Regions from separate parts of the Paenibacillus sp. sgz302115 genome, predicted to be linked through region 2. Evidence: a T-box and tRNA genes for the amino acid it is inferred to sense, from the RefSeq annotation. Region 2 holds a T-box; the other holds one or more tRNA genes.
The links. A T-box is a leader RNA that pairs with one kind of tRNA and senses whether it is charged. The one in region 2 lies ahead of AC0LWN_RS19510 (valine--tRNA ligase), so its partner is inferred to be a tRNA-Val.
Positions count from the first base shown of each region.

Region 1: it encodes a tRNA-Val, which carries the amino acid that the T-box ahead of AC0LWN_RS19510 (valine--tRNA ligase) is inferred to sense. The anticodon was not compared.

Region 1 is NZ_JBVYOK010000002.1:525,623-529,036, reverse strand. It holds gene AC0LWN_RS07980 (glycosyltransferase WbsX family protein) at 1-783, shown strand, start outside; gene AC0LWN_RS07975 (class I SAM-dependent methyltransferase) at 860-1,378, shown strand; tRNA gene AC0LWN_RS07970 (tRNA-Val) at 1,431-1,502, opposite strand; gene AC0LWN_RS07965 (MazG nucleotide pyrophosphohydrolase domain-containing protein) at 1,713-2,051, shown strand; gene AC0LWN_RS07960 (LOG family protein) at 2,048-2,626, shown strand; gene AC0LWN_RS07955 (DUF6199 family natural product biosynthesis protein) at 2,930-3,163, opposite strand.
Region 2 is NZ_JBVYOK010000010.1:191,247-194,660, forward strand. It holds gene AC0LWN_RS19505 (LysM peptidoglycan-binding domain-containing protein) at 1-1,064, shown strand, start outside; T-box leader at 1,330-1,607, shown strand; gene AC0LWN_RS19510 (valine--tRNA ligase) at 1,747-3,414, shown strand, end outside.

The DNA.
Region 1 (3,414 bases), on a different contig from region 2:
CCCTTTGATGCAGTTCTTCAAAAAGGGACGCCCGATTTCCCTTTCTGCCTTTCCTGGGCAAACGACCCGTGGACGAGAACATGGACCGGTGCTAATCATGAGGTGTTGGTGGGTCAGGATTACGGAGAAGAAGCCGATTGGAAAGAGCATTTCGAATTTCTCCTAACAGCATTTAAAGATAAAAGGTATATCCGGGTAGAAAACAAACCTTTATTTCTTATTTATCGTCCTAACGATATTCCCGAATGCGAAGGAATGCTGGAATACTGGCAAAAATTAGCTGTGAAGAATGGGCTTGATGGGATCCATTTTGTCCAGACTTTAAATAGATTCAGCAACCCTGAGCTTAAAGGTTTCGATGCTCGTGCCCAGTTTGAGCCTGGATACACAATGTATTTAACAAATGGGATCCGTTCTATAAGAGGCGTCGATGGATATAACCAAAAATTCACTCTAATGGATTACGATAAGTACTGGTCCAGTATCCTGGAAAGGAAGGCCGATAAGAATAGTGTTAAAACTTATCTAGGAGCCTTCGTCGATTGGGATAACTCCGCCCGGGTTGGAGGAAATATGCCCCTCATCTTCACCGGCGCGTCTCCAGAAAGATTTTCCTTGTATCTGACACAGCAAATAAAAAGATCTCTAGAAATAAACAGTGACCTTTTGTTTATTAATGCCTGGAATGAATGGGGCGAAGGAACATATTTAGAACCAGATAAAAAATACGGATTCCAATATTTGGAGGCCGCAAAAAAAGCATTAGAAAATAACGGGTTGTGAGAGGTGACCTAAAATTACTGAACATCTGCTTCCAATTAGCCAATTGTATCAGTTTATTGATTCGGTCAGCGGGTGGTTGACAACTACAGAGCAAACTGCACTTCTTCATCTGCCGGCTCTCGTTGATCATCTGGATGGGGAAATTGTTGAGATTGGTTCCTTTAAAGGGAAAAGTACTCTTGCACTCGGTTTCGGGAGCAAATGGATAAGTGAAAGGAAACGAACAATTATTTCTATTGATCCTTTTATTTCTAATGGATATTATATCGATTACTTTGATGAATTCATGACTAATATTCTGAATTTCCAGCTTGCAAACTATGTATCACCCATAAAAAAATTCAGCCATGAAGCAATACAAGATTGTCCTGAGAGTATAGCTGCCCTTTTTATAGATGGAGACCATAGTTATTCAGGCATAAAAAGAGATATGGAGTTATATGCCCCAAGAGTCGTCCGCGGAGGATTTATAGCGTTTCACGACTACACTGTATATGCTGATATTAGAAGAGCTGTTGATGAACTATGTGAGAGCAGAGAATATGTTCTTGTTTGTGATTACGATAGTTTGCGCCTCATACGGAAATTGAAATAAAAAGTATCCATAAACAAACAAAAAACCCTTGAATATCAAGGGTTTTTCTCTATAGGACGGATGGGGTTCGAACCCATGACCCCTACCCTGTCAAGATAGTGCTCTCCCGCTGAGCTACCGTCCTGCAACGAAATTCATAATACCATAGGATGTAAGGTGAAGGCAATATTTTTTTGAATAGGCTTAACAGTTTTTTTACATCCAGAAAATAAAACTCGGCCAAAACAGTTAAAACACAAAATCAACTGTCCGCCTTCACATCCAAATAGTTGTATGATAAGCTTACAAAGCAAACATTCGTTCTCTTTTTACTCAGTACTATTGGAGGGGCTTCATGGATATTAATGAATTTCAGTTGTGGGTCAAGCAATATTATCAGGAACGGGGCTGGTCTGATTTAGATATTTTTGTCCGGATTGGCTTCTTGGCAGAAGAAACGGGGGAAGTGGCACGGGCCATTCGTGCCTTGGAAATCGGCCGGGATCGGCCTGATGAAGTTGAAGGTTCTTTTGCGGATAACAAAAATAACTTAACAGAAGAGCTTGGAGATGTGCTTGGCAATCTCATTGTTATTGCTAACAAATACGATATCGCCTTAGAAGAAATATTCCGTACGCACCAGAAGAAGCTGGCTGGCAGGTATTTATCGTCAAAGGAGCATTCGAATTTATGAAGAATATAGCAGTATTTTGCGGCTCTAGTGATGGAGCATCCTCCATATATAAGGAAAGTGCCTATGCATTAGGAAAAGAACTCGCCGAACGCAACCTTACCCTCATCTATGGAGGGGCAAAAGTCGGCTTAATGGGGGCGGTCGCAGACGCCGTACTGGAAGCAGGGGGAAATGCCGTTGGTATCCTCCCGCATTTTCTGCAGGGCCGGGAGATCGCCCATCAAGGTCTATCCGAATTAATTATTGTGGACTCGATGCACGAACGAAAAGCAAAGATGGCAGAGCTGGCGGATGGCTTCATAGCTTTGCCTGGCGGCCCCGGGACGCTGGAAGAGTATTTTGAAATCTTCACATGGGCTCAACTGGGCCTGCATACAAAGCCATGTGGCCTTCTAAATGTCCATCATTACTTTGATCCTCTCATCTCTATGTTTGATCACATGGTTCAGGAGAAATTCATGCAGGAGAAATATCGTTCTATGGTCATCACAGACACAGCTCCTCAGGGAATTTTGCAGCAATTCCTCAGCTATTCTCCACCCTCTGTCAAGACATACTCTACCGAAAAAGTCTAAAAACATAAGAAGAGCTGACTGCGGCGGGTCAGCTCTTCTTATTTACATTCACTGCAGCGGCAATGGATCTGCTTGGGCAGACAGCATGGCGCATACCCCTGATGCTCCTGTAAGGAACCAAATGCTGAAATAAAAAAAGGACCCTGCCGTTATCCGGCAAGGCCAAGTGCATACAACAGGTGTTGTCTCTACTATAACTGACAATTATTAAGGGAGTGTATGAACATCTTCATCATTTTTGATGTATAGTAAAAATATTCGTAAACGGAGGCAATGATAATGCGCCGAATCCGCTAAACAAAGCTATTTATCAAGCATAGACATCACAGAAGGCAAGATTAAGAGTGTGAGTCCGATTGCGGCTAAAATGGCTGCGCCAATTGCAGAAGCTACAAAGTAGGCTCTGGGCGGCTCTTTTACCGCTTTCCAGCCTTGGGTAATCTGCCAAAAGGAGTATGGCCGGATTGCAGCATAGGCTGCTGCCGCTGTCCAAAGCACAAGAAATGCTGTGAAGACCCATGAAATAACGTTTGGCATAATTACTCCTCCTATATGTTCCCTGCAATGTAATCTCAATATAACCTCAATGGAACAATTTGTAAATCAATAGTCACCCTTCCATTTTCCTGATGAGTTCTTTTGTAACGCAAACCCTAGCTTCAGCAAGCAAATTTCTTTGCCCAGGGTGATTGATTTCTGGTGAACTTTAATTTACAATAGGCTCATAAACGCGCGTTTACAAATAGAAATGGCGCTGTCCTTAAAAGGAATGCAGCCGTTTCAGGGAG
Region 2 (3,414 bases):
TGGAGATCGAAAATTTCGATATTGACCTGCTTACAATGCGCACTGTCAACATAACCGGCGTACTTTCGCTGCATGGAATTGGAACCGGTGACTCACAGCCTGCCTGGCAGCAGGAGGAGTACACCGTAGCGTATTCTCCCGAGGAAGAAGGGCTGGTCCCGGAAGCTTCGGCTGGCGATCGTGAGCATGAGAATGATGCACTCTATGAGAATTCGCTCTGGACCTATAACGAAGGAGCGACGGATATTTCCGCCCATGAGACTGTGAATGCCAATAGCAATGGCAATCCTTGGGGAACTGTGGAATCAGCTGTGAATCCGCCGCTTCCAGAGGTGGTGGTGTCTACACAGCCTGCGGACCTTGCCCCCGAGCAGCAAAAGGACAAGGAAGCGAAATTGCGTACTCACAATCTGAATTCGGGAACCAGTGCCTCAGATGATGCCAACACCGCGGGTGTATCAGGCATTGCGGACACTGTGGAGAACGGCTCTGAGGCTCCTGCTGCAGAGATTCATGCGGTCCATCAAGAAGAGCCTGCACTCTTTTCCGAAGCTTCGGATAATGCGGCATCCTTGCCTAACGAGCCTGCAGCAGAATCCGCTCAGGAGAACGAGAACGTGCCCCAAGTGTCACCTGAGGTTCAGCAGATGCCTGAGGAGAAAGAGAAAGAGAAGGAGAAGGAGAAGGAGAAGGAGAAGGCTGATCTGAAGATCGGCCTCGGCAGTAAAAAAGAGGAGAAGCCTGCGGCGCAGGAGCATCTCTCCTTCTCCTCCCTGCTTGGCTCCAGCCGGGTCCGCAAGGAGCAGGAGGTCCAGCACTCCGAGCAGCCGGTGTCTGCGTCGCCACCCCCGGAGGCCGGCAATGACACGGAATGGAAAAGCCGGTTTATCGGTAGTCTGGGCGGCGCGGATATTTTCCGCAAGGTCAGGCTCTGCATTGTCCAGCGCGAAGACACGCTGGATACCATCGCGGAGAAGTATCAGCTTAGCGCACGGGAACTGGTGATGTACAATCGCCTCTCCGGGCAGAACGTGGAGGAAGGGCAGGTTCTGTACATTCCCTGACTGTTAATTATTAGAAGATCCCGGCCGGAAGCGGTGCGGGATCTTTGTGCAAATATAAGAAAGTATAAGTTTCACGCTATACTTTATCCTTATATTTCTCGCTGAAACGGATACCTGAAAGCGATACAGAGTATCGCTGCTTCGGAAGCATTGGCTCCTTCTATGGACGGCGCAGCCGTTTCTACTTGATGGTATAAGTTCCGCAGTTTGTGCGTATGCTGGTTGACTAGGAATAGTACTAAATGTATTATGGAAATAAGTAAAGTGAAAGACTGGGAACGGGAAGAGTAGGCGGTCAGCCCTTCAGAGAGCGGAATTTGTTGTTGCTGTGAACTTCCGCAGGATGCAGCCCCCGAAGTCGCCCCGGAGTCGCCCTTCTAAGCCTGATATGAAGATCAGGGTAGGATGTGGCCGGATGCAGCCGTTATCTGCATGAGTGTCGCGCTGGGCTTTTAGAACCGTAAGGGACTAAAGGCTGAGGGTTATTTTTGTATAGCGCGAAACAAAGGTGGTACCGCGAAAGAATGGCCTTTCGTCCTTTGAGACGAAGGGCCTTTTTGTGCATAATATGCTACTTAAATGGAGGGTTCCAACAATGGCTGATCACAACATCACAACGCCTGAGCTGCCGGAACTGCAGGATACAGCAGAGGCTGGCGCAACAAACGGCAAACAAAACGATATGCCGACTACATATGATCCGAAGTCGGCGGAGCAGAAATGGTACGCTTACTGGATGGAGCACGGCTTCTTCGAAGCAGGCAAACGTCCTGAAGCAGAACCCTACAGCATAGTAATTCCCCCGCCGAATGTTACGGGCATGCTGCATATCGGGCATGCGCTCGATTTCACGCTGCAGGATATTCTGATCCGCACCAAGCGGATGCAAGGCTACGATACCCTCTGGCTGCCGGGAACAGACCATGCCGGTATTGCAACCCAGACGAAGGTGGAGCAGAAGCTGCGTCAGCAGGGCATCTCCCGCCATGACCTCGGACGCGAGAAGTTCCTGGAGCAGGTATGGGCCTGGAAAGACCAATATGCGGAAACCATTCATGAGCAATGGGCGAAGATGGGCTTGTCCCTAGACTATTCACGGGAACGGTTCACCCTGGATGAAGGAATGTCGAGCGGTGTACGCAAGGTTTTTGTAGAGCTGTACCAAAAAGGCCTGATCTACCGCGGCAAACGCATCATCAACTGGGACCCGGCCGCACGTACGGCTCTGTCTGATATCGAGGTTGAATATAAAGAGGTTAACGGCCATCTGTATCATCTGCGTTACCCGCTGAAGGACGGCAGCGGCTTCCTTACGGTAGCCACGACGCGTCCCGAAACGATGCTGGGCGATACGGCTGTAGCGGTGCATCCGGAGGATGAGCGTTATAAGGACCTGGTTGGCAAAACCTTAATTCTTCCGATTATCGGTCGCGAAATTCCAATTATTGCCGATGAATATGTAGAGAAGGATTTCGGCAGCGGCGCGGTTAAGATTACACCGGCCCATGATCCGAATGACTTTGAAGTAGGTCTTCGCCACAATCTTCCGCAAATTAATGTAATGGATGAGAGCGGGACGATGAACGAGGAAGCCGGCCCTTATCAAGGCCAGGATCGCAGTGAATGCCGCAAGGCTATCGTTGCGGATCTGAAGGAGCAGGGCGTGCTGGTTGCTATTGAAGACCATGTGCATCAGGTAGGGCACAGCGAGCGCTCGGGTGCAGTTGTTGAGCCTTATCTGTCCACCCAGTGGTTCGTCAAGATGCAGCCTCTGGCGGAAGCGGCCATTGCCGCTCAAAAGGATGGCACTGGTGTTAACTTTGTGCCGGAGCGCTTCGAACGGACGTATCTGAACTGGATCGAAAATATCCGCGACTGGTGTATTTCCCGTCAGCTATGGTGGGGACACCGCATCCCGGCCTGGTACTCCGAATCTACGGGTGAAGTGTTTGTTGCGGGCAGTGAAGAGGAAGCCCGCCAAATTAGCGGCCTCGATGATTTGAAGCAGGACGAGGACGTTCTGGATACCTGGTTCAGCTCCAATCTGTGGCCGTTTGCGACAATGGGCTGGCCGGATGAGAGCAGCAGCGACTACCAGCGTTTTTATCCGAACAATGTCCTGGTTACCGGCTATGACATCATTTACTTCTGGGTAGCCCGGATGATCTTCAGTGCACTTGAATTCACCGGCAAGAAGCCGTTCTCCGACGTCTTTATGCACGGCTTGGTACGCGATGCCGAAGGACGCAAGATGTCCAAATCTCTGGGCAACGGGATTGATCCGCTGGATGTTATCGAGCAGTACGGCGCGGATGCGATGCGCTTTATGATTTCGACAGGCATCACGGCC